Regions from separate parts of the Brevibacillus sp. GCM10020057 genome, predicted to be linked through region 3. Evidence: riboswitches for the same ligand, from Rfam matches in the RefSeq annotation. Region 3 holds a riboswitch; each other region holds the start of a gene.
The links. A riboswitch is a leader RNA that binds a small molecule or an ion and turns the genes downstream of it on or off. The one in region 3 is predicted to bind cobalamin.
Positions count from the first base shown of each region.

Region 1 (7,066 bases), on a different contig from region 3:
CTATCTGTCGGAGATAGCGGCCTCTTTCTGATCCAGACAACTGCGTAGGAATTCGATAGCCGCTTTCAGTTGCGGCGCGTTTCGATTTTTGACGAGATAGGCCAGATACAAATCATTCTGGACTTGACCGGCTGTCTGAATGATTTTGATCTTGCCTGCCTGCAAGGAATCTGCCAGCATGTACGTTGGCAGGAGGCTGATGCCGGCGCCGTGCTCGATGGCTCGTAGTATCGCGTGTAAATCCGGGAGCACGTGGACGGCCTGCAAGAGCGGGCGCTTCCGAAAGTATTCCCGCCAGTAGCGGCGAATGATCGGCAGTTCCAGTCCATAGCTGAGCCAAGGCTGGGCGGACAGCCAGGATTCGCTGTCCTGGAGATCGTCCGGATTGGGCTGGGGAAAATCGCGGGGAGCCACAATGACAAAGTCCTCCTGCATATAAGGAAGATATTCGACGCCGGGAGCAGACAGCCTTTGCGAAGTGATGATCGCGTCTACCTTCTCTTCCAGAAGGGTGTCGAGCAGGGCGGAAGTGATACCGAAATGGGCGATGACCCGCAGAGGAAAGTCCGCCAGATGCGGGGCGATCCTTTCGCGGAATAGCTCGTGGGCAGACCCGATTTTGATGACAGGCAGGGAAGAGGAGGAGCTGGTTTTGAGGTTGAGCGTCGTCTCTTCCAGCCCTTCGATCAGGGGAGCGACGCGGGTATACAGTTCCTTTCCACGCTCGGTTGGGACCATTTTCCGCGGGGTTCTCGTAAATAACGGTTCTCCGACTTCTGCTTCCAGAGCGGCGAGGTGCTGACTCATGGCGGGTTGGGTCATCATCCGCGATTTGGCTGCTTCTGATACAGAGCCGTGCTTGTAAATGCTGATGAAGCTTCGGTACCATTCAAAATCCATGCAACTCTTCTCCTTTCTGGCAAACGTCATGTTGCTCGACAGAAGCAGGGAAAGCCCCGTGCTTTTAGACACGGGACTTCTGCTATTGCTGATGTGCGCCCCGCAAGGTAAAAACAATGCGGCAACTGTTACAAACGCGCCGACCCAAGTTTTGCGATGACGGCTTTGGTCACGGCGACGGTCGATTGCGGATTTTGTCCGGTAATCAGGTTGCCGTCCACCTCGCAATGCTCGGCCCAGTTCGGTGCTGCCACAAAAATAGCCCCGAGGTCACGCAATTTGCTCTCCAGCAGGAAAGGAAGCGCAGGGGCAAGTCCGGTGTCGGCTTCTTCCCGGTCCGTAAAGGCATTGACACGCTTGCCGGCAACGAGAGGCTGGCCGTCGGACAACGTAGCGCCGACCAATCCGGCTGGCCCGTGGCAGACCGCCGCGACGATTTTGCCTGCCTCATAAAAGTCGCGCAGCAACTCTTGCAGCTTCTCGTTCACAGGAAGATCGTACATGGTGCCATGTCCGCCGGGCAAGAAAATCGCATCGTATTCGGCAGCGGAAACTTCCGACAGCTTTTGGGTGTTTTCCAGATGCCCTGCCGCATCCAACATTTCTTTCGCTGTATGTTCATCCACACTGGCCGGATCAATCGGCCCACTCCCTCCAAGCGGACTTGCTACGGTCACTTCATATCCTTCAGCCGTGAAGGCCAGATAGGCTTCCGCGAATTCGGACAGCCAGATTCCCGTCTGTTTTCCTTCCGTAATGTCAGTATGATTGGTCACGACCATCAAGATTTTTTTCGTCATTCCTTGTGCCTCCTCTGGTGATTTTGGTTGTCACAAGGGCTATTCTACGGTCGTGATACCTATAAAACAAATTATGTTTCTATCATATTGCCATAAATAATATTATAGATATTCGCGTATGCAGTAAAGCCCTCGTTTTTCAAGAGAGCAGCCAGCAAAAGGGCATCCATAATGAATTCACCGACCTTGGTGCATCCCGGAGGTCCTGAAAATGATTTTTTTGAAAAAACAGGAAAATGACTGCGGAAAGTCTAAATAGATCAGGAAAACTACTGTTGTCAGAGGAGGAAAAACGATGGCGAGACTCAAGGGAAATACCGCGGTGATTACCGGTGTCAGCCATAACAGAGGGATAGGAGCTGCCATTGCTCGCGCATTTGCTGCGGAAGGAGCGAATATTTTTTTCACTCATTGGCAGGCAGAACCGGACTGGGGCTATCGCTTCCAAAAGGAAATAGAGGAATTTGGGGTACGCTGCGCAGGGATGGCCATCGACTTGTCCGACCGAGCGGCGCACGTCACTTTGCTCGATGCTGCTGCGGAACAAGTCAGTGATCCGACGATTCTCTTCAACAACGCGGCTCACTCGACGCGCGACGGCTACGAGCTTTTGGATGCCGACACTTTGGACGCCCACTACGCCGTCAATGTGAGAGCCACTTGCCTGTTGAGCGTGGAATTTACTCGTCGCCTGAGGCAGGCCGGGCATCGCGGAGGCAGAATCATCAACCTTACTTCCGGTCAGGGACAAGGGCCGATGATCGGCGAATTGGCTTATGTGGCAAGCAAAGGAGCCATCTCTGCCTTCACCTTGTCGCTGTCTGCCGAGGTCGCACCGCTGGGAATCACGGTAAATGCCATCAATCCGGGACCTACCGATACGGGCTGGATGTCACCCGAACTGAAAGAACAGCTGCTGTCGCAATTTTTGATGGGCCGCATGGGACAGCCGGAAGACGCCGCACGATTGGCAGTTTTTTTGGCCAGCGAGGAGGGCGGATGGATTACCGGACAGGTCATCAACTCGGAAGGCGGATTTTTGCGCAGGTAAGGATGATGAGCAGAGTCGCGGCGATGTGCGAACAGTCCCTTCCTGCCCAACTTGTGGTACAGTGGAAATATCCAGCGATGAAATGGACTTGTCCATATCCAAAAGGAGGCAGGAAGGCATGCAGCAAAAAGATCCCCTTTTCCTGGGGCAACGGATTCATCTGATCGACGGCTTCGACATGGGCGTGCCAGAGCGGACAGGCACGTATGTCATAGAAGAAGCGGAACTGACCTTGATCGAGACGGGGCCGAGCCCCTCTGTGTCCCACATTCGCGCGGGTCTTGCCAGGCTGGGCTATACGCCCGAGCAAGTCAAGTACATCATCGTGACCCATATCCATCTGGACCACGCTGGCGGCGCGGGCCTGTTTTTGCAAGAATGTCCCAATGCCACCGTCGTCGTCCATCCGAAGGGAGCGCGCCATCTCGTCGATCCGAGCCGTCTCATTGCAGGGGCGCGCGCGGTGTACGGAGAGCAGTTTGACTCGTTCTTCGACCCGATCGTCCCCATACCGCAGGAGCGGCTGCTGACGCGGGCGGACGGGGAGACGCTGCAGATTGGGCCGAATTGTGTGCTGGAGTTCCTCGATTCCCCGGGTCACGCCAAGCATCATTTCAGCATTTACGATCCGGTCAGCAACGGCATGTTCACCGGAGATACGGCAGGAGTCTACTATCCGCAGCTGTCCAGGGACGGGATTCACCTGTTCCTGCCGTCCACCTCGCCGAATCAGTTTGATCCGGATGAGACACTCGCTTCCATCGCGCGCTACCGCGAGCGGCGGCTGGATCGGATCTACTTTGGGCATTTCGGTATGACGGAGCGGGTAGAAGACGTCTTCCGCCAGATCGCGGAGTGGCTGCCCGTGTTTGTACAGGAAGGACAAGCTGTTCTGGCGCAGGAGCTCGGCCATGAAGAGCTGGCGAACAGGCTGCTGCAAAAGGTCACCGCTCATCTGAAGTCGCTTGGCGTGCCGGACGATCATGACGTGCATGCGATCCTCTCGCTCGATTTGTCTGTCTGCGCAATGGGCATCGTCGACTATTTGCAGAAAAAAGGCAAGTAAGCGCCGGAAAAGGCAGAACCAGGGCGAAGGGGCACGGGTGTTGAGGTGCGGCGCAGCCAAGTTTTCGGGTTCTTTTTTTTCTAAAGGAATGCTATCATGTTGGGGGGAGACAACCACATAGGAATAGCGTGAACAGGTGCCTCGTCCCGCATGTGCGGCCGGGGTGAAAAGGGAAGCCGGTGCGAGTCCGGCGCGGTCCCGCCACTGTAAATCGGGTGTTTGTGCCCATGAGCCAGGAGACCTGCCTGTTTGCTTGCGTGCCAATGTTCCTTCGCGGAAAGGAGCGGCCGGATCGATTGTCTTGTGCAAATGGGCACTTGTCTGCCAGCCATTTGGGACCTGAAAAGCCGACCCTTCGCTTCTCTTGCGGGAGCAAAGGGTTTTTTGTTTGGCAAAAAAGCGGCGATCGCTTTCCCGTGCCGTCCTGTCCACCCGTACAGGAGATTAAGGAAGGAGTATCACCAATGAAACGTTTTTGGAAGCTGGCCATCCCGCTCGTGGCGGCTGTAAGCCTGATCGGTTGTGCAAATAGCCAAACCGCGCAGCCGTCCGAAAATGCCACACAGCAGCAAACGGACACCAACCAATCTGGAGGAAGCCAGCCGGCGGCAACGGAAACCGTCTATCCACTGACGGTGACGGACGCTACCGGCAAGGAAGTGAAGATTCCGAAAGCGCCGCAGCGCATTGTGTCTACCTCTCCAGCCGAGACGGAAATTTTGTTTGCCCTGGGGCTGGATCAGCAGATTGTGGGTGTCTCGGATTTCGATGACTACCCGGAAGCGGCAAAAGCAAAGCCGAAAGTCGGCGGAGTCGTGAAGCCAAACGAGGAGGCGATCCTGTCGCAGAGCCCGGACCTGGTGATCGGCGGGATTTCCATGGAGAAACCGGTGGCCGAAAAATTGAAGTCGCTGGGCATGCCCGTCTATGTGACACAGCCGAAGACGCTCGATGACATCATGAACAACATCGTGGTCATCGGGAAAATGACGAATCGCCAGCAGCAGGCAGAACAGCTGGTCGCAGGCATGAAGCAGGACATCGCCCGCGTGCAGGACGCCGTAAAAGGGCTGAAGCCGGAGGGGAAGAAAAAAGTATACCTCGAATTTTCGCCGGGCTGGACCGTTGGCAAGGGTGAGTACCTGGACGAGCTGATTACGCTGGCCGGAGCGACGAACATTGCGTCCGACACCGTGGGCTGGAATCCGATCAGCGAGGAGAAAATCGTCAAGGACGATCCGGATGTGATCCTCTACGCGGACGGGATTACGGATAACAAAACAGGCAAAAAGCTGGAGGACATCATTAAAAACCGGAGCGGCTGGGATCAGATCAAGGCAATCCGCGACGGACAAATTTTCGGGATGGATCAAGACACCTTGTCTCGTCCAGGACCGCGCATTACGCAAGGGCTCATCCAGGTAGCGAAGGCGATCTATCCCGATCTGGTGAAATAGATGAAGCAAAGACTGGTTATCTGGGGCGCGGCTGGTATACTGCTGCTTGTCGCTTCCATCGTCATCAGCATCTCGCTCGGGGCAGCCAGCTTGCCGCTGTCACAAGTATGGCTGATCCTGTTGCATCAGGTTCCGGGCTTTTCCGATCTGGTCCCTGCGGGCTGGCCGCAGTCTGCGGAGCAGATTGTCATGAAGGTGCGGTTCCCCCGCGTCGTCCTGGCGGTTCTGGTCGGTGCCTGCCTTTCACTGGCGGGAGCAGGGTTTCAGGGAGTTTTGCGCAATTCCTTGGCCGACCCGTACACGATGGGGGTCGCATCCGGTTCTGCTGTGGGTGCGGCCTTCCTCCTTTTGTTCGGCCTGCAAATCTCCTTTCTCGGGGAATGGAGCACGCCGGTGGTCGCCTTTTTCACGGGCTTTTGCAGCTTGTGGATCGTCATGAGGCTGGCGAATACGCAGGGCAAGCTGCAGACGGAGTCGCTGATTTTGTCAGGGGTCGTCGTGCAGGCTTTTCTCGGCTCTCTGGTATCGTTCATGGTCTCGCTCTCTGACCAGACTGTGAACGAGATCGTCTTTTGGCTGATGGGCAGCCTGTCTTTTCGCGGCTGGACCTTTACATACGTCCTCATGCCGTACCTGCTCGTCGGCTTGCTGATTTTTATTGCCTACTCGCGCGCCCTGAACCTGTTTGCCCTGGGCGAGCGGCAGGCCGCGCATTTGGGCGTGAACGTCGACCGGACCAAGCTGGTCGTGCTGATCGTCTCGACATTGCTGACGGCAGCGGCGGTTTCCATATCAGGCATTATCGGGTTCGTCGGTCTGGTCGTCCCGCATCTCGTCCGTCTGCTGGTCGGACCGGATTATCGCCTGCTATTGCCGATGTCGACCGTGTTTGGCGGCATCTACGTACTTTGGGCCGACACGCTGGCCCGGCTGCTGCTCGCTCCGACGGAGATACCGCTGGGTGTCGTCACCGCCTTTCTCGGAGCGCCGTTTTTTGCTTATTTATTGAAAAAGAACAAACGGACAGGAGGGAGGTAGACCGGTGATCGAGGTGAAGTCTCTGCACAAGGCGTATCACGCGAGAGCCGTCGTCTGTGGCGCAAATTTTTCCGTCGGAGCGGGAGAATTTTTCGGCATCATCGGCCCCAATGGCAGCGGCAAGTCGACTTTGCTGAAGCTGCTTTCCGGCGTCGCCAGTGCTGACGCGGGTGAGATTCTGCTCGGCGGCAAGCCGATTCGGTCTTACGCGCGCAAGGAGCTGGCGCGAATCGTGGCCGTTCTGGAGCAGGAGGCGCTGCCGCCCGTCGGCTTTCGCGTGCGCGAGGTTTTGGAGATGGGGAGATATCCTTATCAAAACTGGCTCGGGGAAGAAGGAGAGGACTCGACTGTGCTGATCGATGACGTCGTGCGCATGCTCGGCCTGTCAGAGCTGCAGGAGCGGAAGCTGGATGAGCTGAGCGGAGGGGAAAAGCAGCGGGTCGCCCTTGGCAAGGCACTGGTGCAAAAGCCGCAGGTGCTCCTGCTCGACGAACCGACGACCTACCTGGATATCGGCTATCAAATCCAGCTGATGGACATTGCCCGCAGCTGGCAAAAAAACAACCAGGTCACAGTGGTGGCGGTGCTGCACGACCTGAATCTGGCCTCCCTGTACTGCGACCGCATCCTGCTGATGCACAAGGGGCGGCAGGTGAGCGTAGGCAAATCGCGCGACATTTTGCGCAGCAGCCTGATTGAACAAGTGTACGGGATAAAGCCGATTGTGATGGAGCACCCGATCCATCAGCTGCCG
Region 1 covers NZ_JBHUJW010000043.1:28,203-35,268, forward strand. The annotation lists gene ACFSO0_RS13695 (LysR family transcriptional regulator) at 1-900, opposite strand; gene ACFSO0_RS13700 (type 1 glutamine amidotransferase domain-containing protein) at 1,029-1,700, opposite strand; gene ACFSO0_RS13705 (SDR family oxidoreductase) at 1,996-2,751, shown strand; gene ACFSO0_RS13710 (MBL fold metallo-hydrolase) at 2,870-3,817, shown strand; cobalamin riboswitch at 3,935-4,080, shown strand; gene ACFSO0_RS13715 (ABC transporter substrate-binding protein) at 4,282-5,274, shown strand; gene ACFSO0_RS13720 (FecCD family ABC transporter permease) at 5,275-6,312, shown strand; gene ACFSO0_RS13725 (ABC transporter ATP-binding protein) at 6,317-7,066, shown strand, end outside.
Region 1: linked by a shared signal. The riboswitch ahead of ACFSO0_RS13715 (ABC transporter substrate-binding protein) and the one ahead of cobO (cob(I)yrinic acid a,c-diamide adenosyltransferase) in region 3 are both predicted to bind cobalamin.

Region 2 (7,066 bases), on a different contig from region 3:
GACCTTCTGCGTCATCTCCTGCAAAAAGGAGCGCTTGTAGACGAACGGCTTCCCCCTCCACCGCACCTCTCCCTGCCTGGGCTGGAGAATGCCGTTGGCGTGCTGGAACAGCGTCGACTTCCCGCAGCCGTTTCGTCCGAGCAGCACGCATTTTTTCCCCTCCGGAATCCCGAAGCTCACCCCGTTCAGTACAGACTTCTGTCCGCCCGGGTAGGTGTATTGCAGATCAGAAAATTCCAGTAACCACGATGTCAAAATGGCCAACCTCCCGTCAAACACTCCAGCAGCACCAGCACGATGCTCCCGAGCACAGATTCCCGTTCGTAGCGCGGGGAACGGACGTAGGTACAAAGGCTCTGCACACGCAGGCTCTCCCCGAATCCTCGGGCCGCCATCCCCATGGCCAGCGACTGGTATTTCCGCATGGCGCGGACGAACAGCTGGCTCGCCAGCATGCCTGCGTCACGCAGCAGCGCGCGAAACTCCCGGTGTCCTCCGCGGGACCGCTGCGCCACCCACAGCTGGTAGGACGTGTCCAGCAGGACGAAAATAAACCGGTACATGATCATCAAAAGGTCCGTGAGCAGCTCCGGCAGCCCGATCCGCCGCAAAACCTGCAGCATTTCCGAGAACGGAACCGTAAACAGCAGAAACGAAAAACAGGCGAGGCTGGCCAGGATGCGGGTCAGCAGCGTCAGCGCCCGGTGAACGGACACGGGAGCGATGTAGAGCGCGTGCGAGGCTCCCATCTTCCACGATACCACCGCGTCTTGCGGGGGACCGCCAGCCGCCCCGCCTGCCAGATCAAAAAGCAATGCCGGCAGTCCGGCCAGGAAAAAGGACAGCGGCAAAACCAGAAACATCAGGTGCGCCTTGAACGGAATGCGGGCGTAGCCGACCACCCACACTCCCATCCAGAGGAACACAAGCAGCTGCACCAGCGAATGCCCCGTCAAAACCAAAAGCAGCAGCACGCTGCCAAACAGCAGCTTGTGCGCAGGCGGCAAATGCCGCAAACGGTTTTGATAGGAAAGGGAATCGAGCTGCTGCCAGTTCATTTCTTCGCCTTATCCGCGCGGCCTTTGTACAGTCCCACCGCATAGCCTACGACTCCCGCGCCGAGCGCCGCCTGCACCGCGAACAGCAGGCCCTCCGTCTCGCCTCCTGGCGGCTCGAGAAACGGATGGAACCACGGCTGATAGGCAGGGGCAATCTCCTTGATCGCTTCTTCTGCCGCGCCATCCGCCCCTCCGAATTCGGAATCCTTGATGAACAACAGCGGAGCCACAGCCAGCACGACGACACCCAGGACAAGCAGCCAGTTCATTCCTTTTTTCACAGCGATTCCTCCCGTTTCAGCAGGCGCAGCTGCGCCAGTTCATTTGCGTTGTACGCTTGCAGCCAGTTCCAGACGAGCACCGTCAGCAGCCCTTCGCTGATCGCCAGCGGCACTTGCGTGATGGCAAAGATGCCCGCGAATTTGCCAAACGAAGCCAGGACGCCGCCTTTCGCAGCCGGAAAAGCGAGCGCCAGCTGGAGCGAAGTGACGACGTAGGTAGACAAATCAGCCAGGGCCGCTGCCGTGAACACGGCGAGCCGCTGCTTGCCGCTGCGCATGATGAGGCGGTATACGCCAGATGCGACCATCGGGCCGACGACGGCCATCGACACGGCGTTCGCGCCCAGCGTCGTCAGCCCGCCGTGGGCCAAAAGCAGCGCCTGGAACAGCAGCACCATGCTGCCGAGCACGGTCATCGCCAGCGGGCCGAACATGATCGCCCCCAGCCCCGTCCCTGTCGGGTGAGAGCTGCTGCCGGTCACAGAAGGAATTTTCAGCGCGGACAGCACAAAGGCGAACGCCCCGGATACCCCAAGGAGCAGCTTCATCTGCGGATGCTCCTTGACGATCCTGCCTATGGAACGCAAGCCAAAGATAAAAAACGGCAGGAACACGACCCACCAGAACAGCGCCCACGACATAGGCAAGTACCCTTCCATGATGTGCATGGCGTGTCCGGTCTGCGGTTCATTTACCATGAAATAAAGTATAAATCCGACCATCAATAGACCGTCTGTTACAAATCGAGATCGATTCATGTGCACACTCCTCCCTGCTTCTCCCATTTTCATCCGTTCTGATCTTGCCGGAAAACGGACCTGCCGAAAAACCCGGCCGCACCGCCCCTCTTGTGCCCAAAGGGCGTGTATCTCGCTCTCCGGCTTCGTTCGCGAAGTCTCGCGATGCTGCGCTCGTGCTGGTACGAAAAAAAGCCTCATCCCCATAGTGGACGAGACTTGTGTACATGCAACAACAGACTGACCGCGCAGCCCTATTGCCAACTGTTCACCTCTCCTTTCCGCGAAGGTTTTCCGGTGTGGCATGAGGTAGGTCTCCTGGCTTCCAGATCGATGCGCTCTTTGCCCTTCCCCATACACGTATGAGTGGATTGCTTCAAAGAGAACTCCCTGGTTACAGTGGCGGGACCGCTCGGGACTTTCACCCGATTCCCTGTTACCCCGTATGTGCTGTCACATACAGGCACCTGATGCCGACGATATGCAATTATTGGACGTTCCTGATTGTCCATCACTATTATACTGCAACTGGCTGAAAAAGAGAACGATAGGGAAAAGCAAGAAGCTGCGCCCCGTCGATAGCAGGCGGCACAAAAAGACCGATGGCTCCTTTGCCGAAGCCATCGGCCGCTACGCTCCCGGCTATTTCGCGTCTACGCCAATCGCTTCGCTCAGGTGGGAAAAACCGTCCCGCTCCAGCAGGCGCAATAGCTGCTTGTTGATTTGCTTGACGATTCCCGGCCCTTGGTAAATCATCCCGGTGTACACCTGGACCAGGCTCGCCCCGGCACGGATCTTGTCGTAGGCATCTTGTCCTGTGAAAATACCGCCCACGCCGACGATCGGCACCATGTCTCCTACTTCCTGGTAGATTTCCTTCACCCATGCCGTCGAGCGCTCCGTCAGCGGTCTGCCGCTCAATCCGCCCGCTTCCTCCGCACGCGGATGGCCTGCTACTGCTTCGCGGGACAGCGTCGTATTCGTCGCAATAATCCCCGCGATGCCCTCTTCGACCGCCGCGTGCACGACATCGTGCATCTGCTCGTCCGACATGTCAGGCGCTACTTTCAGGAGAATCGGCTTTTTCTTCACGCCCCGACCTTCCAGCTCCGCCGCTTTTTCCCGAACGGCGCGAACGAGCACGCGCAGGCTCTCCGTCTCCTGAAGGTCGCGCAAGTTCGGCGTATTCGGAGAGCTGATGTTGATGACGAAGTAATGGCCGTACGCATACAGCATGTCCATGCATTTGCTGTAGTCGCTCGCGGCTTCTTCGTTGGGCGTCACCTTGTTTTTCCCGATGTTGATGCCAATCGGCACGTCGGAATACGCGAAGTCTACCAGATGCTGCGAGGCGAGATAGGCGCCGTTGTTGTTGAAGCCCATCCGGTTGATGACGGCCTGATGCTCCGGCAAGCGAAACAGCCGCGGCTTTGGATTGCCCGGCTGCCCTTGCGGCGTGAGCGTCCCCACTTCCACAAAGCCAAAGCCAAGCGCTCCCAGCGCATGATACACTTCCGCATTTTTGTCAAAACCCGCTGCCAGCCCCACCGGATTGGGGAATTTCAACCCCCACAGATGGTTTTCCAGACGCTGGTCCCGCAGCTGGTAGATCATTCGCAAAATCGCCTTGCCGGGAGCGGAATCTTCCACCAGCTTCAAGGCGTGAATCGTCTTTTCATGAATGTCTTCAGGGTCCTGCTGGAACAGATACTTGCGTATAAGCTGATACATCGCGGCTGCACTCCTCACTCCGTTTTACCTCATTGTAGGATACCACATTTTCAAAGGAGGAGTAACCTATGTGAGACATATTTCCAAGCACCAGGAAAATCCCGTCAGTATCCCCGCCATGGGGGTGCAGATGAACCGACAGAAAAGGGGATTTAGAAGATGGAGACGGACAAGCCGTTACGGTCAGACCGTCATTGGCGTCACCCGCTTCATCGCGGCAAGCGGCAAGGCCTTTTCCCGAACACGTTGCAGAAAAAAAGCAAGAAGCTGCCCGCCTCTTTCTTAAAAGGCGAGCAGCTTACGATTTGCGTTCCTTAGTTTTTCACCAGCAAAATTTCCTCGACAGATGCATACGGCAGGTTGTGCGCGTCCGCAACGGCTTTGTAGCTGACTTTGCCGTCGATGACGTTTACGCCTTTTGCCAAAGCCTTGTTGTCGCGGATCGCTTGGGCGTAGCCTTTGTTTGCCAGTTGCACCGCATACGGTACCGTCACGTTGGTGAGTGCCAGCGTCGAGGTGCGGGCTACGGCGCCAGGCATGTTGGCGACTGCGTAGTGGATCACGCCGTGTTTTTCGTAAGTAGGGTTGTCGTGAGTGGTGATGCGGTCTACCGTCTCGATGGAACCTCCTTGGTCGATCGCCACGTCAACGATCACGGAGCCAGGTGTCATCTCTTTCACCATCGCTTCGGTCACGAGACGCGGAGCACGGGCACCAGGGATCAGGACAGCGCCTACCAGCAGGTCTGCCTTTTTCACCGCGTTTGCGATGTTGAAGGAGTTGGAGATCAACGTTTGCACGCGGCCTTGGAACAGGTCATCTAGCTGGCGCAGACGATCTGCGTTCACATCGAGGATCGTCACGTTCGCGCCGAGGCCGACCGCCATTTTCGCCGCGTTCGTCCCTACGATACCGCCGCCGATAATGACGACTTCGCCTTTTGGCACGCCCGGTACGCCGCCGAGCAGCACGCCTTTGCCGCCGTACGGTTTTTCCAGGAATTGCGCGCCGATTTGTACGGACATGCGGCCCGCTACTTCCGACATCGGCATCAGGAGCGGCAGTGCGCCGTTGTCGAGCTGGATCGTTTCATAGGCGATCGCCACCACTTTTTTCTCCATCAGGGCGCGAGTCAGTTCAGGCTCCGGAGCCAGGTGCAGATAGGTGAAAAGAATTTGGCCTTCGCGGAAGTAATCGTATTCCGCCGGGAGCGGTTCTTTTACTTTCATCACCATTTCGGCTGCCCATGCTTCTGCTGCCGTGTCGACAATTTTCGCACCTTGTGCAACATAATCTTCATTGGTGAAGCCGCTGCCCAGACCTGCGTTGTTTTCTACGAGGACGCTATGTCCGTTTTGTACGAGTGCTGCCACACCAGCAGGAGTGATGGCAACGCGGTTTTCGTTGTTTTTTATTTCTTTTGGAATTCCGACGATCATGACTGGTAGTCCTCCTTGGAAACGCCGAGTTTGATAAGATTATTATCATTTTACCGCGTTTTTCGCGCTCATTTCCTTGGGGATTCCTTTAATCTTTTCGTCCTTCTGTTTGTGAATATCCACAAACGAACTATTGTTCGCCGCCGAGCTTCGCCATTTTCAGTTCCATATAGAGGGCCGCCCGCTGGTTCATGTTCTCCAGATCGACCCGTATGATCTCCTCGATCCGCCGCAGCCGGTAGCTCAAGGTGTTGATATGGACGTGCAGCCGCTGTGCCGTGACGTTGACCTTGCCTGCGGCGTCGAGGAACGTCTCCAGCGTCTCCAGCATGGCCGTCTGGTTTTCCCTGTCGTACTGCCGCAGCTTTTCCACACGTTCGTTGCCGTAGCCTTGCTCCTCCTCCCACTGCTTGACCTGCAGCAGGTAGCGGTAAATGCCCAGTTCGTGATACCCGTGTATTCCTTCCGTCTCCCGGGGAAACAGCTTTTTCACCTTGACGGCGTGCAAGGCTTCCCTGTAGCTTTTCACAATATCGGTGTACGACCTGTACCCAAGGCCGTAGCCAGCAGTGACCTGGCCTTCGCTGACGTGCGCCTCCAGCTTTTCCAGCGAGTCCGCCAAAAACTGTTCCACTTTGCGGATCAGCACGTCGTCTGCCTCTTTTCTGGCCTCTGCAAGCCCGATCAGCAAAATGATCTGCGAGCCGTCCACGACCCAGTACAGCTTGTCGCGCATCATCAAGGGATATAAATACTGGTCCAGCCTCGCACCGGACGCCTCGACAATGCAGATGAGGTAGGAGGCGGGAAGCTGCATCTGCAGGCTGTCGGCTTTTTGCCGGATGGCGGCTTCTGTCGTGTGATTGCCGAGCAAAAGCTCCCAGAGAAACTCCTTGCGCCGCTGCTCCTCCGCCTTCCGCTTGCCCTGCCGCTGCATGAGCCGCGACACCGCCGCACGAGCCGCCTGGCGCAATATCTCGTCGTCGTCCGGGGTGATCGGCCGGTTGACCTCCTGCGCCCAAATATACCCGAGCACGTCGTTGTTGCGCCGGATAGCGATCGCCACCCGTTTGCCCAGACCGACCTCGTCCTTGGCCGGTACATGCACGGGGTCATCCTGGGTCAAAAGCGCCTGAAAAACGCCGTCCTTCCACAGGCGCGTCAGCACCTTCTCCGGCACCCTCCGCCCCATGATCGTCGACCAGCGCGCCTGGTCCGTACTCTCTCCGTGCGAGCTGTACGCGATCAATTTATGGTCAGCATCCTCGATCGTGATCGGATTTTGCAGCAGCTCACCAATCGCGTCTGCCAACTCATCGATATCAGCGTTCTGATACTGTTGAAAATAATTCGGTTGAAGAGACACAATTCCACCTCGAATAGGGATAAATAAATGCGGCGGGAATCAGCGAGCCGTCCATCACTTGCCCCTCGCATTCACACAGAGAAACCGGACCCTCTCCCCTGTGCGGTTCAACCAGTGGCGGGGCGCAGACGAATCCATGTGAATGCTGTCCCCCGGATACAGCTCGTACTCCTCGCCGCTCAGGAGCAAGGTGAGAACCCCCTCCAGGACATACACAAATTCCTGCCCCCTGTGCACAAACGGCGCGCCCTTCTCGTCATGGGGCTGGAGCGTGACCAAAGTCGGCTTCATAGCGGGGTTGGAAAGATCGCCGGACAAGTCTTCGTATACGAACGGCGCCGAGTGATCGCGGGCAGGAGCATCGCTTCCCCGGCGCAGGCTGGCCTTCGTCTGTTCCGATCTGTCCGGGAAAAAGTAGCTCGGGCTGACATCGAGCGCTTCTGAAATTTTTTTC
Region 2 covers NZ_JBHUJW010000034.1:146,411-153,476, forward strand. The annotation lists gene ACFSO0_RS11070 (energy-coupling factor ABC transporter ATP-binding protein) at 1-255, opposite strand, end outside; gene cbiQ (cobalt ECF transporter T component CbiQ) at 252-1,058, opposite strand; gene ACFSO0_RS11080 (energy-coupling factor ABC transporter substrate-binding protein) at 1,055-1,339, opposite strand; gene ACFSO0_RS11085 (energy-coupling factor ABC transporter permease) at 1,336-2,097, opposite strand; cobalamin riboswitch at 2,368-2,562, opposite strand; gene ACFSO0_RS11090 (quinone-dependent dihydroorotate dehydrogenase) at 2,719-3,807, opposite strand; gene ald (alanine dehydrogenase) at 4,122-5,246, opposite strand; gene ACFSO0_RS11100 (PucR family transcriptional regulator) at 5,377-6,612, opposite strand; gene ACFSO0_RS11105 (helix-turn-helix domain-containing protein) at 6,667-7,066, opposite strand, start outside.
Region 2: linked by a shared signal. The riboswitch ahead of ACFSO0_RS11085 (energy-coupling factor ABC transporter permease) and the one ahead of cobO (cob(I)yrinic acid a,c-diamide adenosyltransferase) in region 3 are both predicted to bind cobalamin.

Region 3 (7,066 bases):
TAAATCCGGCGAGGTATTCCCGCTCGCGAGCGATCAGCGCCCGCGTCTGCCGCTCATACGCCTGCTCCGCGAGGCACAGCTCTCCTGCCCGCAGCGCCAGCGCATTGACGCTCCAGCTCACCTGTTTGGCGCGCATCCGCCCGATCACCTCGGGCTGGGCGATGGCATAGCCGAGCCGCAACCCGGGAATGGCGTACATCTTGGTCATCGAGCGCATGAGAATGACGCGGGGATAGCGCTCCAGATTGCTCGCCAGCGTAAACTGCCGCTCCTCCTGCACGAAGTCGAGAAAGGCTTCGTCCACGACCAGCCACGTCTTCGTCTCTTGCGCCCAGTCCGCCATTTGCCGCAGCTCCTGCGGCGTGTACAGAATGCCTGTCGGATTGTTCGGCGAGCCGACGAAGACGAGATCGCTCGCTTCAAACAGACGGTACAGCTCATCTGTGTCCGGCTTGAAGCCCAGCTCCTCCCGACCGCAGCAGCCGATGACCTGGGCGCCGAACTGCCGGGCCAGCTGGGCGTATTCGGAAAAGCACGGGTACACCACGCCGACCGTCTGCGGCGCGAGGCCGAGAATCGCCAGCGCCATCGCCTCCGCCGCCCCGTTCGCGGGCAAAAGCCACGCTTCCGGCAATTCCAGACGTGCGGCCAAAGCCTGACGGAACTGCCGATGACCGGGGTCCGGGTATCGCGTGACCTCCGCCAGCGAGGCGAGCAGCATTTCCCGGACGCTTGGCGGCAGCCCGAGCGGATTGATGTTCGCGCTGTAGTCGAGAAAGTCGCCCGGGGCCACGCCGAACCGCTGCGCCGCCGTCCACAGGTCGCCGCCATGCCCGTACGTCTCCAGCACGCCCATCAAAATTCGACCCCCAGCACGGCGGGAATGCCTTCGTCGTAGTAGTGCTTGATTGGCTTCATCTCCGTCACCAGGTCCGCCATCTCGATGATTTCCTGGCGCGCGCTGCGTCCCGTGATGACGAGATGGATATGCTTCGGCCGGCTTTTGATCGTCTCCAGCACATCCGCGAGCGGCAGCACGTCGTCAATGGGAAAGCTGTCGATGGCCAAAGCGTTGTTCAGTTCGTCGAAAATGACGACATCGTAGGCGCCGCCGAGCAGCCGCTCCTTCGCGTACCTCCACGCCTCCTGCAAGGCTGCGCGATGCTCCTCGGGCGTCTTCGTCCACGTAAAGCCGCTCCCTTTCTGCACGATCTCGATTCCGATCTTGTCAAAGACGATCTTCTCCCCGTACGTCCGCTCCGGCGACTTGATGAACTGCACCACCAACACCTTTTTGCCCCGCCCGGTCGCGCGAACCGCCAGCCCGAGCGCTGCCGTCGTCTTTCCTTTACCGTCGCCTGTATACACCAACAGCAGTCCGCGTTTTGCCTCTTGTTTTGTCATTGGGAATCCTCCAAAAAAGTTGATGGGACTGCTTCATGCAAATAAAAACGCCTTGTTCTCCTTCTTTTACGAAAAAAGGAAAGCAAAGCGCGGATGGCAGCATGCAACAATCCTCACCTCTTCCTTTGACCCGAAGGAAATCAGTGCACACACAAAACAGGCAGGTCTCCTGGCTCGAGCGTCATCACCCTTCTTCTCCTTCCCGCTCCCGATTGGGCAGTGGATGGCTTGCGCCGTGAAGATGGGCTCCTCTCATACAGTGGCGGGACCGCGTTGGCTTTTCACCAAACTTCCCTTTTAACCTTGCCTTCCGCAAACGACATTCACAGAAGCAAGGACCTGTTTGTACGATACATATTCATCTGTCGCGTCCGTCTATGACAGGCACTTGTTTTAATAATAGCAAATGACGGTCGGGATTCAAGCAAAAGCTGGGGAAAAGGTGCTTGCCGTCTGGGCGGCTACTGCTGCTTTTACGAACAGAATGCCGATTACGAGTGCCCCGCGAGCGGTCCACAGCTTGCAGCGGCGCTCGTATGGCGCGTCTGCTCTCTCCTTCTGGCAAGCAATATACTTCTTGCAGAAAATTAACTATAATTTCAGTTAACGAAAAACTGGTTTGCCGCTGCCATTTTCTGAAGTCAAACCTGGCAAAATCAGCAAGGAAGTGAACCCGATGAACATTCCACCGATTCCGGCAAATCTCGACGACCAAACCGCCTGCCCCCCTCCTGCCAGCGAATGCGGCGAGCCGATGGTCCCGCTCACGGGTTACAGTCCCCGGATCGCCATCTATCCCGCCTACTACCACCTCGGCTACAAGGGTGCACAGCCGGAAGTCTACTTGCGCAAAGGAGCCGCAGAAAGACTGGCGCTCGCTGCCGGACTGCTGCCGGCAGGCTATCAGCTGGTCGTGCTGGACGGCTGGCGGTCGCACGAGGTCCAGTCCTCACTGTACGAGGGCTTTCGCCAATCCTTGATCGCGCAAGGCTGGACGGACGAAGAAGCCATCGTGGAAGAACTGCGCAAATTCGTCGCCAAGCCTTCGACTGATCTGGAAAAACCGTCCCCCCATCTCTCCGGAGGAGCCGTCGATCTGACCATCACCGGACCGGACGGCTGGCTTGCGATGGGGACCGATTTTGACGATTTCAGCGAGTTGGCCGAGACCCGCCACTTTGAAACCATCGCAGCGCCGACGGAAAAAGAAAGGGAAATCCGCGACAACCGCCGCCTGCTCTATCACGTGATGACCCAGGCCGGATTCACCAACTACGCGCAGGAATGGTGGCACTACGAATACGGCACCCGCTCCTGGGCGTGCCAGACAAAGCAGCAGCCCTTCTACGGCGGCATCTTGTCCCTGCCGGAAAGTATGGAATAGCTTTACGCCTTCTCATGTTTGATCCGCGCGTCCAGCACGAAGTTGCCAAATGGCAGCAGCGACGCGATAAACGCGCCTGCGACTTTCCAAACCGACCATCTGTTTGTCATCGTCACATGAGCCAGGGCGAGCACATAGAGCACGAAAAGCAGTCCATGCAGCGAGCCGGCAATTTTTACCGCAGCGGGCATGTGCAAAAAATACTTGAGCGGCATGGCAATCCCAAGCAGCACCAAATACGAAATGCCTTCCATAATACCGATTACACGAAATCGTCCGAGAGCTGAATGTAACATAATCAGATACCTTCCTTAGAACATGTAATTACCATCATTATAAATAAATAACGATCAAAAGTATGGTCATCGTCCAATGTTCACCATTCAGTCAAAATTAGCGCGATCGAGCAGCTTCCTCCAAAGAGTTCCCGTTTGACTGCTGCTTAGCAAAAAATGCTCCTGTTTTTGCTTCAGGAGCATTTTGTCGCTTTCGTATCGCTGCTCTTCTCTTTTCTCATCATGGAAACAACTGTAGTGCCAGTCGTCGATCATTCTCCGGCGCGACACACAACCTTCCCGTTACACAGACCTCACCCGGTTTCGTCCTGCCCGTTTCAGGATGAACCGTCTGTCGATCACAAATGCAACCAGCAAGGCTGCCACTATGGTCAGAAGCAGATTGCCGAACGATTCAAAGGAAAACGGAGCGCCTTTGAAAGCCAGATGGTCGGGACGGTATTCCAGCCGTTTCAGGCCGTAGTTTGCGGTCAACATGTCTTCCTGCTTGGCCAGGTCTGTCAGCGGAGCATCGAACATGAAGCCGTTGGGATCTTCATGCGTGTACTCGGGCTGTACCCCGGTCCCTTTTTCCTTCCACAAGGCGACCTCCCTCGCTGCCAACGCTTTTGCCTCTGTTCCCGTCACGAACAAGCGATCCAGTTTGGGGGCATTTTCGATGCTGAATCGGGGAATGACGTACAGATGATACTTGGTCTCGACCGGGCGCACAGCATCAGAAATCGTATGCACATTCGTCGTGCCGGAAGCGGAATACGTATCGAAAATCGAGATCAGCTCCCCGTCGTCCATCCCGTCATACAGCAACACGCCCGTCTGCGTTTTGTTCCATTGAAAAGCGAGATTCATGTAATACACCGCTTCGGTTCGGTCGATTCGGTACGGCGCCACCTTCGGATTTTTGACGAATCGGTAGGTCGGATAATGCAATTCCTGCGCGATCTTTTCCGCCATCGGCTCGCCCAGCTTTTGCGAAATGACGTAGAGGACGGCATCGATTCCGGAAGTGAGCCCCGCCGATGCTACATACTTCCCGTCTTGCACATAGCGCCGGTCCGGTATCCAGTTGGTGTCCGGGTAACTTTTTTTCGCTTGCTCAAACACTTGCCAGTGCACCGAAGAAAACTTTCCTTTCAGCAAACCCGCATCGGCCACGTTCGTCGACCCTGCGCAAATGCTGAGGATTTCGGTCTCGGCATGCTTTTGCAGCCACTCGCGGACAGGTCTGTACTTTTCTTCGTCCACCATCGGCATGAACGGGACGACGATCAGATCGGGACTTCCTCCCAGCTTCCGGTCCAATTCTTCAAAAGAATAGTGCGGCACAAGATCCAGTCCGCCTGTAAGCGACGTTACCTGTTTGCTCGGAGCAACGGCATACACGTTGTACGCCCCCGTCATTGCAAACATTTCGTACGGAACCATAAAGTCGAATACTTCCGTAGTCGGACTTCCCAATACTACCGCTACCGTCTGCTTGTTGGGCTGATGCTCGGGTACATGCAGGCCATCCAAAGCAGGAACCGGCTGCTTGCGCACAGCAAACCAATAGCCGTTTTGGGAACCGAAAAAGCCTGCTGCAGCGATCCCCCCTACGATGAGCACAAAACTAAGAACATACACAGCAACACGTGCAAACATTCTCCACAAGGTAATCTCCTCCAGTACATTTTCCGGGATTTCCCGTTTCTTGTAACATACTCTACCCTCATTTTATGAACGTAATATGAACGGATTAGAGCTATGCCTGGAAAAAAGCAAAAAATATCTGAAGGCCGGCACTAGGTGGAGCTTTGGCTCTCGGGCAGCGTAACGGTGAACGTGGTCCCTTTGTTCGGAGTGCTGGATACGGTAATTTCGCCGTGATGTAAATCGATGATCTGCCGTGCGATGGATAGCCCCAGCCCGTTTCCTTTTACAGCGCGGTTGCGGGCTTTGTCCGCTTTGTGAAACGGTTTGAAAATATCCGCAAGCTCCTCTTCAGCAATGCCAATCCCGTTATCCGCTACAGATACGAAGACCTGGTCAGCTTCCGCCGCAGCCGTGATTCGGATGAGACCATCTTCTGGCGTGAATTTGATGGCATTGCTCAATAGATTGATCCACACCTGGTCTAGCTGATCCTGATCAGCGTGGATGGTCAAGGGCTGCAGGTCCACATCCAGCGCAATTCGTTTTTCCGACCATAGCGGCTCCAGCGCGATGACGATTCTTCGCAGTTGTTCATCCAGACGATATGCTTCCACCTGCAAGGGCTGCTGTTTTTGCTGCAAATAGGAGAGGCGCAGCAAATTTCGCCCCAGGCGGGACAGCCGCTCGCTTTCCTCTTCGATGATCGTCAAATAGCGCAGCCGGCTCTCCTCGGTCAATTTCTTTTGCTTTAACGCCTTGGTGAATCCGGTGATCGAGGTGAGCGGCGATTGAATCTCATGGGAGACATTGGAAACGAACTCCTGCCTCATCTGATTCAGTTTGGACAACTCGTGCGCCATCTCCTGGAAGCTCTGCGACAGCTGACCAATCTCGTCTTTTCTCTTCGTGGGAAGGTTCTCGAATGTGAAGTTGCCTTTTGCCATTTTCTTGGTCGCATCTGTCAGGCGTAGGATCGGATTTACTACGTGACGGGCCGCAAACAAGATCAGAAAGCTGCCGATGACCAAAATGAGAACGTACACAAGGTGAATGGAGTTCATCAGTTCTTGCTCCACCTGGTTTTCCTGCAAGGTAATAAACAGGGCGTATGGCTGTCCGTTGGCTTGAAACGGGATACCCACCACCGGAATGCGATGCCATACTGCGTCAAACGTGCGGGAAAACTTACCGCCCAGCACTTCCTTGACGCTGTTCGCCTCTACGTCCATCGGTACCGGCTCTGCAAGCAGGGGGCTGCCATCAAGGTTGTACAACTGGACCAGCTTGCCTGAATAGCCGGAATAGTTCTGAATGAACGGCACGAGTTCTGCTGAAGGGGTCTTCTGGTACGCCTGAATGATTCTTTGCCCATCCTTGAGCAATTCATCGTGAATAACGGATTGAATCCGCGATAAAAACAGCCAACCACTAATAAAATAAGCGGCACACAAACTGGCCAGCACAATACCAATAAAGATGAGGACCACACGAACATACAGCGACTTAATTGTCAGCCACCTCCAGTCTATAGCCGAGACCGCGGATCGTCACGATGCGAAAATCCGCTTCGTATTCTGCAAACCGCTCCCGCAGACGCTTGATATGTACATCTACCGTCCGCTCGTCTCCTTCATAGTCCATCCCCCAAATTTGCTCGATCAGTGACTCCCGGGTAAATAACTGTCCGGGGTAGCTCCCCAATTTGTACAGAAGCTCAAACTCTTTCATCGGGAGAGTTACCTTTTTTCCATCCTGAAAAATCACGTGATAGCTTTTGCGGTCAAGGGAAATGCTCCCCAGACGAATCATGCTGGACGCGGCAATCCGGTATCGCTTTAGCAATGCCTTCACCCGCAGCACCAGCTCCACCGGGTCGAACGGCTTCACCAAATAGTCGTCCGTTCCCAGCTTGAAGCCTTTGATCCGGTCCGCCGCCTCCCCTTTTGCCGTGATCATCAGGATCGGCATTTCCCCAAACTCCCGCAGTTGGGCGCACAACTCCCAGCCATCCATTTTGGGCATCAAAATATCCATGATTACCAGATCGACAGCGTGATTTTCCACATATTCCAGCGCCTCCTCTCCATTTGCTTTCTCGATGATGGTAAAACCCTCATCTTCGAGGTACAGTTTCACCAGTTCGCGAATATGAGCATCATCATCGACTACGACAATCCTGGGCACTCGTTTTCCCTCCTTTTTTGCCCGCCGCAAGTTCATAACGGGTCTTGTCGTATTTATCTTCTCGCTGCATAGCCGATTTTCCCTTTTGCTCTCGCAATCATATTTAGAAGAATAGTCAATCGCCACCACCTGAATTTTATTCATAACCGATGGCACAAAAAAACCA
Region 3 covers NZ_JBHUJW010000009.1:9,106-16,171, reverse strand. The annotation lists gene cobD (threonine-phosphate decarboxylase CobD) at 1-856, opposite strand, end outside; gene cobO (cob(I)yrinic acid a,c-diamide adenosyltransferase) at 856-1,404, opposite strand; cobalamin riboswitch at 1,547-1,761, opposite strand; gene ACFSO0_RS03085 (M15 family metallopeptidase) at 2,081-2,788, shown strand; gene ACFSO0_RS03080 (DUF3817 domain-containing protein) at 2,791-3,084, opposite strand; gene ACFSO0_RS03075 (DJ-1/PfpI family protein) at 3,367-4,734, opposite strand; gene ACFSO0_RS03070 (sensor histidine kinase) at 4,866-6,038, opposite strand; gene ACFSO0_RS03065 (response regulator transcription factor) at 6,220-6,900, opposite strand.

Region 4 (7,066 bases), on a different contig from region 3:
TTTTCCAGATAAGGGTGCTCCGGGGGATAAATTCTCTCCGCTGTACACGTCTCGTTTGTGATGCCTTCCATATGAAAGGTCTGCGCCATCCCGCGGTGCGCGAGGAGAAAAGGCGCACGCCCCGATGGCGCGGTCAGGAGCGAACTGTTGTTGACGTAGATGAATCCGATCAGCACGAGAAGAAACCAGAGGCTTTTGCGTTTCCAGATCGGCCTCTGCGGCTGTTTCCTGCGAGTGAACATGAGCGGTTCGTCACACCTCCAGAAAGTCGGATCGAATCTCCCTATTGTAGCAGAGGAAGACTGGCCTGAAAAATGGCGTACGGCCCATGGGCTTCTGGCACGCCCTTTCAGGACTTGGCATCCGGTTGAAAGACTGGCAAAATAAAAAGAAACATGAGCAAGGAGCTAGGAGGTTCCATGAAAATCGCACTTCATCAGATTGCCTATCAAATCGGGTATCATCCAAACGAGATGGCCAGGCTGGTGTACGATGGGGAAATTACCGGCGAAGTGCCTGGCAACAATCCTCAATCGAAGGACGCCTGGGTCGATCTGCATTCCTTGAGAAACTTCATCCAGTGGAGACGGGACCAAGGACGGATCGAAGCGATGTTTTACGACAAGGCGATTCGCCAAATTGACAAATATCTGCGTCGGTAGCAGCCGATGCGAGAAACGGAGAAAGCCGGTATGAAGACGATCTATTGTTTGGTGCCAAAAGGATACTGGCAGCAGTGGGAAGGGCGGGATCACTACCTCCCGCGCGACTACGAGCAGGAAGGATTCATCCACGCGACCAAAGGGGACGAGCTGCTGGGAAAAGTGGCGGACCGCGTGTATGCAGCCTATGAAGGCGAACTGTTTGCGCTCGTCGTCGATGAGGACAAGTCCGCTTCGCCCATCAAATACGAGCAGGCAAAGGACGGCCTTTTTTATCCCCATATTTACGGTCCGCTCAACCGCGATGCGATCGTGGACATCAGGCAGATGCAGCGCGCGGACGGACATTGGACGCTGGGGCAAAGCATCCTTTGACGAGGCGTTACCGATTGCTCCTTTTCAACAGGTCCCCCACCTGCTGACACATATTTTCTCCTGCGATGGCGCACAATGGTACAGGTGCAATCACCACGAAACCATGTGCAAAGGAGTGCCTGTAGAAGATGGCAAAACCGGATGATCGTTCAGACAACGTAGAGAAGCTGCAGGAGATGCTGCAAAATACGGAGGAGAACATTCGCGAGTCCCAAGCGTATGTCGCAGCGAACGCGAACGAAATTTCCGCTGAAGAAAGAGCGAACATCGAGGCGAAAAACAGACGCCGTGCAGAGAGCATTGAAGGCTTCCGCTCCGAGATCAAGGACGAAGCGTCCCAAAGCCAAAGCTGAATACACGCAAGAATGCCTGTTGCGCTTGTGCGACAGGCGTTTTTTTGTCATGAACAGATTCCATCCGGCAGAAGTGCAACTAGACATGATTTGTTTTGCGAAACGTGGTAATCTGTTAGAGGAACTATTTGAAAAAAGAGGAGAAAGACCATGAAACGACCAGAGGATACACGCGTCGTTGTCGGCATGTCCGGCGGAGTCGACTCCTCCGTGACGGCTTACCTGCTCAAGCAACAGGGATATGACGTCATCGGCATCTTCATGAAAAACTGGGACGATACCGATGAATTCGGCCACTGCACGGCGGAAGATGATTTCCAGGATGTCCGGCGCGTCTGTGAACAGATCGGCATTCCATACTACACTGTCAATTTTGAAAAAGAGTACATGGAAAAAGTCTTCCAGTATTTTTTGGATGAATATAAACGGGGGCGCACCCCCAATCCCGACGTCATGTGCAACCGGGAGATCAAGTTCGGCGAGCTGCTCGCCAAGGTCATGGACCTTGGGGCTGACTACATCGCGACCGGTCACTACGCGCAGGTAAAGGAAGTGGACGGCGAATTCAAGCTGATTCGCGGCGCAGATTCCAACAAGGATCAGACGTACTTCCTGAACGTGCTGGGACAGGCCCAATTGTCCCGCACGATGTTTCCCATCGGCCATCTCCCTAAAGCGAAAGTGCGGGAAATCGCCGAGCAGGCAGGGCTTGCGACGGCGAAAAAGAAAGACAGCACCGGCATCTGCTTTATCGGGGAACGGAATTTCCGCGAGTTTTTGCAAAACTATTTGCCGGCCAAGCCTGGCGACATCGAGACCGTAGAGGGAACCGTCATCGGCCGCCACGACGGCTTGATGTATTACACACTGGGCCAGCGCCAGGGACTTGGTATCGGCGGCGGGCACGGCACGACCGGGCAGCCCTGGTTCGTGGTCGACAAAGACTTGAAGCGCAATGTGCTGATCGTAGGCGAAGGCTCCGACCATCCCCGCCTGTATTCCACCAGCCTGTTCGCGACCGACGTAAGCTGGGTCAGCAGCAAGGAGCCGCCTGCTACGTTTACGTGTACGGCCAAATTCCGCTACCGCCAGCCAGATCAGGGGGTTACGGTCCATTTGCGAGAAGGCGGCACCGTCGAAGTCGTGTTCGATAAGCCGCAAAAAGCCGTCACTCCCGGCCAGGCTGTCGTCTTTTACGATGGCGAATACTGTCTGGGCGGCGGTACGATTGATCGAGTCACTTTGATGGACCAGGATAGCCGGAAGTAACGGGGGAGGGAACGCGGTGGACCCGACGAAAAAATCGAAAATCATTATCGTCTCCTTTTTGGCGGGAGCGCTTTTGCTGGGAGGGCTTGCCTACATGAGCATGGCCTCGACGAGCAAGGAACAGATGGCCACGATCAAAAAAGTGATCGAGGAAAACGGCGGGACCATCGTGGCCGGCGGCGTGACGGCCGTTCCGGTGGACGAGAGCCCGTTTGAGCGCAGCGGAAAAGGCAACACCATTTTCAGGATTGAATATACGAAGGATGGGAAGACATACACCGCCTGGTATCGCGCCGAAAACCATTCCTCTATTGTGAAAGAACCGGAAAAGTGGATTCTTCCCTGATGAGAGGGGAAATATCGGGAGAGTGAGGGAATAACATGACCGAATTTGCTGGACTCCGCGAGCTTGCCAGGCTCATTGCGCGGATCGAACCTGAGCTGGAGACAGCTTCCTTGAGCATATTGGCTCATGAACGAAAGGAAGAAATTTCCAATCTGCTGCTGGAGGGGCTGGGGGTGCGCATTCCGGTGCAGCACAGCTCCGGAGAGTACGCCAATCATCTGGCGATCCTTCGCGCAGGCGGCAACAAGTACACCTTTGCCCAAGACTGGCGGGAGGTGTACATCAGCGAAATCAATTTTTGCACATGCCGCATCCCCGCTGGCGCACACGGCCTGCTGGTGCATCACATCGACTATCCCGGCGTAATCTACGATGTGTCGCGGAAGCTGGCCGAGCACGAGATCAACATTTCCAAACTCAACGTCTCGCGGGAGCAAAAGGGCAAAAACGCGCTGCTCGTCTCGGTAACGGATGAGGAGATTACCCCGACAGTCGTAGCGGCGATCGAGGCTCTGCCGCAGATTACCAAAGTGCAATCCCTGCAATAATTTCTCATGTCGGCTTTGATTGGCGCACCGTCCGCAAACTCGCGGGCGGTGCTCTCTTTTTGCTGTCTGTGGGTACGGGCACGCTTGCGGCAGCTGCCAGCAAACTCTCGACTCTCTCTTGACGAACACGATATATTGAGATAAAGTAATTTCTGCCAACTACATATTGATGCGGATGGGTGTCTTGCCAGAAAATAACTGGGAGACTTAATAGGGAAGTCGGTGCGATTCCGACGCGGTCCCGCCACTGTGACAGAGGAGCTTCATTTCTCGTACAGGCCACTGATCGACCGGATCGGGAAGGCGAAATGAAGCCATGATACTGGAGCCAGGAGACCTGCCTAGCCGCTGACACGAAAACCTACGGGAGATAGGGGATGTGTTCGGGCGCTCGATTCGCTGTGCGAGTCGATTTAACTAACTGTGGATTTTTGCGCATTCGACATTCTCATGACGTCGAGTGCGCTTTTCTATTGCCGGGGAAGAAAGGATGGGGCAGATGCTCATCGCGTACGATTCCAAGACGGGAAACGTCCGTCGATTTGTCAAGAAGCTTGGTTTGCCGAGTGTAGAAATTGCCGGAGATATGGTGATTGAGGAGCCGTTTGTGCTGGTCACATATACAACCGGCTTCGGACAAGTCCCGGAAAAAGTGACCGCCTTCCTCAGAAGCAACCATCGCTATTTGCGCGGCGTCGCTGCCAGCGGCAACCGCAACTGGGGAGCGAGCTTTGCCAAAAGCGCGGATACGATTGCCCGCGAGTACGGGGTGCCGATCATATCCAAATTTGAACTGTCCGGTACTATCCGGGATGTTGAACATTTTACGAGCGGGGTGGCCAGGATTGCGGCATATTGAACTGAACAATGAATTAATGCAGCGGGGCGAAGACGGCTTTTACCAGCTGGAAAAAGACAGGGAGGCCGTGCAGGAGTTTCTGCGCGAAGTGGAAGCGAAGACGATGACCTTCGCCAGCGTGAAGGAACGTATGCAGTACCTGATCGAGAACGATTACTACGAAAATGTATACGAGCGCTATTCCGAGGAGCAGGTGGAGGAAGTGACCCGCTTGACGAAGGAAGCGCCGTTCCGGTTTGCCTCCTACATGGCGGCCTCGAAGTTTTACAAGGACTACGCGCTCAAGACGGACGACAAGGCGTACTATCTGGAGCAATATTCGGACCGCGTCGCGATCGTCGCGCTGTCGCTGGCACAGGGAGATTTTGAACGGGCGAAACGGCTTGCGGTGTCCATGATGGACCAACGCTTGCAGCCGGCCACGCCGACCTTTTTGAATGCCGGAAAGAGCCGGCGGGGAGAGATGGTATCGTGCTTTTTGCTCGAAATGGACGATTCGCTCAACTCGATCAACTACATTCTCGGGACGTGCATGCAGCTGTCCAAGATCGGCGGTGGCGTCGCCGTCAATCTGTCCAAGCTGCGCGGCCGGGGAGAGCCGATCAAAGGCGTGGAAGGTGCCGCCAAAGGTATCATGCCTGTGCTCAAGCTGCTGGAGGACGCCTTCTCCTACGCCGACCAGATGGGGCAGCGCAAAGGCTCCGGAGCTGCGTACTACAACATTTTTGGCTGGGATGTAGGCGAATTTCTCGACTGCAAAAAGATTAACGCCGACGAAAAAGCGAGGATCAAGACGCTGTCCATCGGTCTGATCGTCCCCAATATGTTCTACAAGCTGGCGGAGGAAGACAAGCCGCTGACCGTATTTGCCCCGTACTCGGTTTATAAAGAGTATGGCAGACACCTGGACGACATGGACATGGACGAGATGTACGAAGAGCTGCTCGCCAACGACCGCGTGAAGAAAAGAACGCTCATGAGCGCACGCGAGATGTTGACCAAGATCGCCATGGTCCAGCTCGAGTCCGGGTATCCGTACATCATGAACAAGACAAACGCCAACAGAAACCACGCCTTAAAAGACATCGGTTCTGTGAAAATGTCCAACCTGTGCACCGAGATCTTCCAACTGCAGGACACGTCGACGATCAACAACTACGGCGAGCCGGACATCATCCGCCGCGACATCAGCTGCAATCTGGCTTCGCTCAACATCGTCAACGTCATGGAGCAAAAAATGATCCGTGAGTCCGTCTACGAAGGGATCGAAGCCATCACGGCGGTCAGCGACATGACGACGGTGGAGAATGCCCCGGGCGTCCAGAAGGCGAACCGCGAGCTGCATTCCGTCGGGCTCGGCGCCATGAATCTGCACGGTTTTTTGGCGAAAAACAAGATCGCCTACGAGAGCGAGGAAGCCAAAGATTTCGCCCGTACCTTCTTTATGATGATGAATTACTACTCGCTGGAAAAGAGCATGCAGATCGCCCGGGAGAGGGGCACGACTTTCCTTGGCTTCGAGCAGTCGGAGTACGCCAAAGGCACGTATTTTGCCAAATACCTGGAAAACGATTATCGACCGCGGACGGAGCGAGGCAAGCAGCTTTTTGCCGGCATGCACGTGCCGACACCAGAGGATTGGGCAGCCTTGAAGCAGCTTGTCCAGACGTACGGCCTGTATCACGCGTACCGTCTGGCCATCGCGCCGACACAGAGCATTTCCTACATTCAGAACGCGACGTCGAGCGTCATGCCGATTGTCGAGCACATCGAGACGAGGACGTACGCCAACTCGACGACCTACTACCCGATGCCGTACCTGTCGCCGGAAAATTACTTCTACTACAAATCCGCGTATACCATGGATCAGTTCAAAGTGATCGATCTGATCGCCGAAATCCAGGAGCATGTCGACCAGGGCATCTCGACCGTGCTGCATGTGAACAGCAGCATCTCCACGCGCGAGCTGGCGCGTTACTACATTTACGCAGCCAAAAAAGGGCTGAAATCGCTGTACTATACCCGCACGAAGCATTTGACCGTGGAGGAGTGCATCAGCTGCGCGGTCTAGCGGGCGGCGAGCGATAGAGGGACGAACAAGCAAACGAGAGAGAAGAGGAACAACGCAATGAAAGCTGTCAATTGGAACAGGCCAGACGACGATTTTACGATGACCTTTTGGAACCAGAACATCATGCAGTTTTGGACAGATGATGAAATCCCCCTCTCCGACGACAAGATGTCCTGGATGGAGCTGACGGCAGCCGAGCGTGACACGTACAAAAAAGTGCTTGGCGGCCTCACCTTGCTCGATACCGTCCAGGGCGGCGTGGGCATGCCGAAAATCATGGAACATGTCGACGGGCTGCAGCGCAAGGCTGTGCTCGCCTTTATGGGCATGATGGAGCAAATCCACGCCAAGTCGTACAGCAGTATTTTCACGACGCTGGCGGCGACGGAGGAGATCGACGAAATTTTCAGCTGGGTGGAGCAAAATCCGCGCCTGCAGCTGAAGGCAAAGCTGATCTCCAGCCGCTATCAGGAGATCCGCACGCAAAAGGACTTGTACATGGCGATGGTCGCGTCTGTATTTTTGGAAAGCTACCTGTTTTACAGCGGCTTCTTTTACCCGCTTTATCTGGCCGGACAGGGCA
Region 4 covers NZ_JBHUJW010000043.1:572,274-579,339, forward strand. The annotation lists gene ACFSO0_RS16460 (glycerophosphodiester phosphodiesterase family protein) at 1-242, opposite strand, end outside; gene ACFSO0_RS16465 (hypothetical protein) at 420-662, shown strand; gene ACFSO0_RS16470 (DUF952 domain-containing protein) at 693-1,037, shown strand; gene tlp (small acid-soluble spore protein Tlp) at 1,166-1,390, shown strand; gene mnmA (tRNA 2-thiouridine(34) synthase MnmA) at 1,541-2,659, shown strand; gene ACFSO0_RS16485 (hypothetical protein) at 2,676-3,005, shown strand; gene ACFSO0_RS16490 (ACT domain-containing protein) at 3,041-3,553, shown strand; cobalamin riboswitch at 3,714-3,912, shown strand; gene nrdI (class Ib ribonucleoside-diphosphate reductase assembly flavoprotein NrdI) at 4,053-4,412, shown strand; gene nrdE (class 1b ribonucleoside-diphosphate reductase subunit alpha) at 4,399-6,483, shown strand; gene nrdF (class 1b ribonucleoside-diphosphate reductase subunit beta) at 6,541-7,066, shown strand, end outside.
Region 4: linked by a shared signal. The riboswitch ahead of nrdI (class Ib ribonucleoside-diphosphate reductase assembly flavoprotein NrdI) and the one ahead of cobO (cob(I)yrinic acid a,c-diamide adenosyltransferase) in region 3 are both predicted to bind cobalamin.